3 regions of the Pseudomonas agarici genome follow, and region 3 is predicted to be linked to each of the others. Evidence: predicted binding sites of a transcription regulator. Region 3 holds the regulator's gene; each other region holds the start of a gene.

Region 1 (2,270 bases), 2.6 Mb from region 3:
CGCCAGATGCCCAGCGCCTCGGAGCTGGGGGCTGAGGCCGGTAGCAGGCTGGCATGCACGCGCCGGACATGCCAGGGCCAGATCAGCGCTTGGGCCGGGTGCCAGAGATCCTCCATCGAATGCTGATTGGCACTCTGGGCTGCCTGCTGGTGGATCTGTTGTTGTAAGTGCTCCAGCGGCTGTTGCAGGTAAAGGCTCGACAGGAGCTGCCAGCGCAGGCAGTGCGGGCTGTTCCAGGCCTGCTGCGCCGCGAGGGCCAGGCCGTTGGCCAGCAGGATGGTATTGGCCGGCTGGTTCAGCCAGCGGCGCAGGGCCGGATCGGCATCCAGCCGCTGTTGCTGGCGCAGCCGGTCACTGCTGTCGCGGGCGATATGCAGCACCTTGGCCAGCGTGCGCGGTTCGCTGAGCAGCAACTGATAGCCCTGGCTCACCCAGACCGGCAAGCGCCAGGCATCGGCCAGCCCCTGGCACAACTCCAGCAGGCGGATGCCGAACAATTGCAGTTCGACGCCGGCGGCTGGCTGGTGTTTGTGCAGTACCCGTAACTCCCAGTCCTCGAGTAGCTTCGGGTGAGTCATCGCCAGCGGCCACAGGGGCGCGAGAAACAGCAGGCTGCCCCAATGGATATCCTGCCAGAGTCGCGCCAGGCGTGCGGCGAACAGGCCATTGGCCTGCTGGCTGGCATGCTGGCTGATCAGCTGTATTTGCCGCAGGGCTGCCGGGATGTCCTCCGACGGTCGCGTAGGCAGGCGTTCGAGCAACTCCTCGGTGCGCTTGAGGCCCAGGCGATTGATCGCCACCTCAAGGCTCTCGGCCGGCTCGGTCATGCTGCCATGGGTGTGCTGGTTGGCTTCGCAGATCACGCTCAGCGCCAGCGCGGGGCTGTCCTGCATCAGCTCGGCGATGTCACGCAGCGAACTGTGGCGGTCGCGGATCGCCCGGCAGACGCGGTCGTGACTGTCCAGGGGGACAGGCAAGCATACAGCTTGCAACAGCTTCATCCAGCCTTGCAGGGTGCTTGGCGTTGAGCTGGAGACAGTCGTTTCATTGGCCATAATCGAGCGCGATCATCATCACGGTTAACACGCCCGGAACGGGCCTGGCAGGCGGTGTAACGGCGTCGGCGCGAGGTATTGCGCGGCTTGCTTGCTGATTTTTCGCCTGGACTGGCTATAGTCTGGCGCAGATTCGCCGATAAGGAGAAGAAGAGATTGATTAACTTCCGAATGTGACCTTGAACCCGACTCAGTAAGTGCTCTGACCCTATGGCTAAAATTATCGGCATCATCGTCGTATTCGCGAGCGTACTCGGCGGGTACGTGCTCTCCCATGGCAAGATTGCCGCCCTGATCCAGCCCTTCGAGGTGATGATTATCGGGGGGGCCGCCTTTGGTGCGTTCCTGCAGGCCAACCCCGGCTACATGACCCTGCACGTGGTCAAGAAGTCCCTGGGCATGTTCAGTTCGCGCTTTACCCACACCTTCTATCTCGAGGTGTTGGGGTTGATCTACGAAATTCTCAACAAGAGCCGCCGTGAAGGCATGATGGCGATTGAAGGCGATATTGAAGAAGCCGCTGCCAGCCCGATCTTCGCCAAGTATCCGGCAGTGCTCAAGGACGAGCGTATGACCGCCTACATCTGCGATTACCTGCGCATCATGTCCTCCGGCAACATGGCGCCCCATGAATTGGAAGGGTTGTTCGACATGGAGCTGTTCAGCCTCAAGGAAGAGCTGGAGCATCCTTCCCATGCAGTGAACGGCATCGCCGACGCCATGCCCGGCTTCGGTATCGTCGCGGCGGTACTGGGGATCGTGGTGACCATGGCTTCCCTGGGCGAGGGCGACCAAAAGTCCATCGGCCTGCACGTGGGTGCGGCGCTGGTGGGTACCTTCTTCGGTATTCTCGCGGCGTATGGCTTCTTTGGCCCGCTGGCGACCTCGTTGTCCCATGACGCCAGGGAAGAACTGAATATCTATGAAGCGATCAAGGCGTCCCTGGTGGCCTCGGCCTCCGGCATGCCGCCTTCGCTGGCGGTGGAGTTCGGGCGCAAGGTTCTGTATCCGCAGCACCGTCCCAGCTTCGCCGAGCTGGAACAAGCGGTTCGCGGTCGCTGAGTCATGGAAAACAATCAGCCGATCATTATCAAGCGCGTCAAGCGCTTTGCCGGCAGGCATCATGGCGGTTCCTGGAAAATCGCCTTCGCCGACTTCGCCACGGCGATGATGGCATTCTTCCTAGTGCTGTGGCTGCTGTCCACGGCCACCCCG
Region 2 (2,270 bases), 330 kb from region 3:
CTTGAGGATCACCGAAGTGTCCAGGCCGCCGGAATACGCGAGAACGACCTTGTTTACGTCGGCCATGCCATCACTCCACGGGTTGTACGGAAAGGCACCGATTCTACCGACCAAAACCGCGAATTTACAGAGGCGCGACAGCTAATGTCGAACGAGCGACGACAGCCGATTCAGGAAGTTGTCGCCGAATTTCCCGCCGCCGCCGTCGGGGCCGGTTTTTCAAGTGCCGGAACGCGCTCGAGATGAATGTTGACCCGACGGTTCTTCGCCCGGTTGGCGGAGTTGGTATTAGGCGCCAACGGGTAACGCTCACCGTGGAAGCGCACGATGATCTGTGATTCCGGAATGCCGTTGGCCGTGAAAAAGTCCTTCACCGACAGTGCTCGCCGACGCGACAGGTCGCGATTGGTCAGGCGATTACCGCTATTGTCCGAGTGACCGTCGAGTTCGATGTGATTGACGCGGGGATCTGCCTTGATGAAGTCCAGCATCACCTGCAACTGGGCTTTGGCCTGCGCATCCAGATCGATACCACCACCGGGAAAGCCAATCTCGGCCTGCTTCACCTGCTCGAAGTTCTTCGCCAGCAGCTTGGCGGTACAAGCCTGGAAATCGCTGTAGGCTTGGCTGAACTTCACCGGCAGCAGCCGCACTTCGGCAACCCCGCCGTCTCGCGAGTAATGACGAATGACCGGGCTGCGGCCCTCGAACAGACCACGAAACAGCCCACCAGCCTGGCCTTGGGAACTGTTGAACAGGATATCGCCGTTGCCAACCTGCACCGATCCCAGGTTGATATCACCGCGCCCGGGTTGCCAAGGCGCAGCCGCGGCCAGCAGGGTTGCCGAACCACCGCCGAACACATGGTTATAGGCCCTCAGACGAAAAATCGCCTGCTCGCCCGCCCGTCGCACGAACTCGCCCGAACCGAAGTCGGTGATCGGCTGAGCCAGTCGACACTCGAATGGGTCACCTTCCACTTTCCACTCGATGCTCTCCAGACGGGTCTGGAAGGTCAGCGCCACGGTGGGCAGACTGACGAACATACTGAGCAAGGCTAAATAACGCTGGCGCACGGGAGGCTCCAATGGTTTCACGACTTTGAGACTGGCATACCGGCTCTACACACTACGTTCGGGATATCGGTCACTGGCAGCAAAACTTGATAGCGAGTGCCTGAGAGAGTCTTTTCCGGTAGCATTCCCATCAGTTCGACCCGCCTGGAATCCCCAATGTCCGACCGCCTGACCCTGCTGCGTCCCGACGACTGGCATATTCATCTTCGCGATGGTGCTGTGTTACCTCACACTGTAGCGGATGTTGCGCGCACCTTTGGTCGCGCCATCATCATGCCCAACCTGGTGCCTCCGATACGCAACGCCGCCGAGGCCGATGGCTATCGCCGGCGCATTCTCGCGGCACGGCCGACCGGTAGCCGTTTCGAACCGCTGATGGTGCTCTACCTCACCGACCAGACCCAGCCCGAGGATATCCGCGCCGCCAAGGCCTGCGGTTTTGTCCACGCGGCCAAGCTCTATCCAGCCGGTGCGACCACCCACTCGGATTCCGGCGTCACCTGCGTGGACAAGATTTTTCCGGTCCTGGAAGCCATGGCCGAGGTTGGCATGCCACTACTGATCCACGGTGAAGTGACCCGTGGCGATGTCGACGTGTTCGACCGCGAGAAGCTATTCATCGACGAACACATGCGCCGTGTGGTCGAGCGCTTCCCAACGCTGAAAGTAGTGTTCGAACACATCACCACCGCCGACGCGGTGCAATTCGTCAACGAGGCTGCGGCCAACGTCGGTGCGACCATTACCGCGCACCACCTGCTCTATAACCGCAACCACATGCTGGTGGGCGGTATCCGGCCGCACTTCTACTGCCTGCCCATCCTCAAGCGCAACACCCACCAACAGGCCCTGCTCGACGCCGCCACCAGCGGCAGCGAAAAGTTCTTTCTCGGCACCGACTCGGCGCCCCATGCCCAGCATGCCAAGGAAACCGCCTGCGGTTGCGCCGGCTGCTACACCGCTTATGCGGCTATCGAGCTGTATGCCGAGGCATTCGAACAACGCAATGCCCTGGACAAGCTCGAAGGTTTCGCCAGCTTGCACGGCCCACGCTTCTACGGCCTGGCACCGAACAGCGAGCGCATCACCCTGGTCCGCGAGGAGTGGACCGCCCCTGCCAGCCTGCCATTTGGCGAGCTGTCCGTCATCCCGCTGCGCGCCGGTGAAAAACTGCGCTGGCGCCTGCTGGAGGAA
Region 3 (2,270 bases):
ACTCGGTCGTCAGTTTCGTCCGCGCGGCCCAGGAAGTACTGTTGGTGGTCTGCGACGAACCGACCTCGATCACCGATGCTTATGCGCTGATCAAGCTGCTCAATCGTGACTACGGTATGAACCGCTTCCGGGTGCTGGCCAACATGGCCCAGAGCCCGCAGGAAGGACGCAACCTGTTCGCCAAGTTGACTAAAGTCACCGATCGCTTCCTTGATGTCGCCCTGCAATACGTCGGTGCGGTTCCTTACGATGAATGCGTGCGCAAGGCTGTGCAGAAGCAGCGTGCCGTCTACGAAGCGTTCCCTCGTTCGAAATGTGCGCTGGCGTTCAAGGCCATCGCCCAGAAGGTCGACACCTGGCCGTTGCCCGCCAACCCACGGGGGCATTTGGAGTTTTTCGTCGAACGTCTGGTGCATCGGACGAGCGCGGGACCGGTGCTATGACCGCCAGTGGCTATCGCATGTATTCCAACTCGTCGCGTGACAGCCAGTATGAGTTGATCGAGCGTTATACGCCGTTGGTCAAGCGAATCGCCTATCACTTGTTGGCGCGGCTGCCGGCCAGTGTCCAGGTCGAGGATCTGATCCAGGCGGGCATGATCGGTCTGTTGGAAGTCTCAACCAAATATGACGCCAGCAAGGGTGCAAGTTTTGAAACCTATGCCGGTATCCGGATTCGCGGTGCAATGCTCGATGAGGTCCGCAAGGGCGACTGGGCACCCCGTTCGGTACACCACAATACCCGTATGGTCAGTGACGCAATCAGGGTAATTGAAGCGAAAACCGGTCGTGATGCTAAAGATCACGAAGTCGCAGCCGAACTCCAATTGAGCCTCGATGATTATTACGCAATTTTGAACGATACCTTGGGCAGCCGACTGTTCAGTTTCGACGACCTGTTGCAGGACGGCGAACATGAAGGGCTGCATGAGGATGGCGCGAGTGCTCATCTCGAACCGTCACGCGACCTGGAGGATGAACGCTTCCAGACCGCGTTGGCGGATGCGATTGCCAATTTGCCGGAGCGTGAGCGACTGGTGTTGGCGCTGTACTACGACGAGGAGCTGAACCTCAAGGAAATCGGTGAGGTGCTGGGGGTCAGCGAATCACGAGTCAGCCAGTTACACAGCCAGTGCGCGGCCCGTTTGCGGGGGCGTTTGGGGGAATGGCGAGCGCGTTGACAGGCGGTGTGGGGGACACTGCGAACGAGACCGATGCGGCGTTTGACGGTGCCTCGGCGCTCGGTCGGTAGTGATTTCCATGCAGTAGGGGCTGTCGAAAGCTGTGCCGAATTGATTGAACAGCGCGTTCAGGTGCTGAAACGCGTTTAAGACTGCTTGGAGGTCGAATTGAACAAGAACATGAAAATCCTCATTGTTGATGATTTCTCAACGATGCGGCGGATCATCAAAAACCTGTTGCGTGACCTCGGGTTCACCAACACGGTCGAGGCCGATGACGGTACCACCGCCATTCCGGTCCTCAATAGCGGTAGCATCGACTTTCTGGTCACCGATTGGAACATGCCCGGCATGACCGGCATCGACTTGCTGCGCCATGTGCGTGCCGATGAAAAACTCAAGCACCTGCCGGTGCTGATGGTCACGGCCGAAGCCAAGCGCGAGCAGATCATCGAAGCCGCCCAGGCCGGCGTCAACGGCTATGTGGTCAAACCATTCACGGCCCAGGCGCTGAAAGAGAAAATCGAGAAGATCTTCGAACGCATCGGTTGATGAAGTCCGCCACGGGGGCGCTATGGAGCACAACGAATCTTCACTGGGCGATTTTGAATCGACCCTGAAAAAACATGCCCGTGAACTGGTCGACAGCCTTGAAAAGGGCCGCTTCGGCGACGCGGTGCAAATGATCCATGAGCTTAACCAGACCCGTGACCGCGGCCTGTATCTGGAAGTCGGCAAGCTGACTCGCGAACTGCACAGCGCCATCGTCAATTTTCAGATTGATCCGACCATGCCGCAAGCCGAGGAGGTTTCGCAGATCACCGACGCGACCGAACGCTTGTCCTATGTGGTCCGGCTGACCGAGGCGGCGGCCAACCGCACCATGGATCTAGTGGAGAGTGCCACCCCTCGGGTCAACGGGCTGAATGACGAAGCCAAGGCGCTGAGGAACGACTGGGGGCGCTTTATGCGGCGTGAGGTCGGTGCCGAAGAGTTTCGCGTGTTGGCCCGGCGAGTCGATGATTTCCTCTCGCGTAGCGAGCAGGAGACCCGTGCGGTGTCGAACGATCTCAATGACATTCTGCTGGCC

Evidence for each region. Region 3 encodes FliA, which starts transcription of late flagellar genes. Its sites were predicted from a motif close to CTAAAGTTTNNNNNNNNNNNGCCGNTAA; they were not measured.
Region 1: motA (flagellar motor stator protein MotA) is a predicted target of FliA. The motif match lies at 1,171-1,198, and genes of this name have one in related genera.
Region 2: AWM79_RS09825 (flagellar protein MotY) is a predicted target of FliA. The motif match lies at 1,140-1,167, and genes of this name have one in related genera.

The regions. Positions count from the first base shown of each region.
Region 1 is NZ_CP014135.1:4,476,246-4,478,515, reverse strand. It holds gene AWM79_RS19680 (HDOD domain-containing protein) at 1-1,055, opposite strand, end outside; gene motA (flagellar motor stator protein MotA) at 1,266-2,117, shown strand; gene motB (flagellar motor protein MotB) at 2,121-2,270, shown strand, end outside.
Region 2 is NZ_CP014135.1:2,218,906-2,221,175, forward strand. It holds gene AWM79_RS09820 (argininosuccinate synthase) at 1-66, opposite strand, end outside; gene AWM79_RS09825 (flagellar protein MotY) at 171-1,076, opposite strand; gene pyrC (dihydroorotase) at 1,233-2,270, shown strand, end outside.
Region 3 is NZ_CP014135.1:1,890,775-1,893,044, reverse strand. It holds gene fleN (flagellar synthesis regulator FleN) at 1-443, shown strand, start outside; gene fliA (RNA polymerase sigma factor FliA) at 440-1,180, shown strand; gene AWM79_RS08295 (chemotaxis response regulator CheY) at 1,361-1,732, shown strand; gene AWM79_RS08290 (protein phosphatase CheZ) at 1,755-2,270, shown strand, end outside.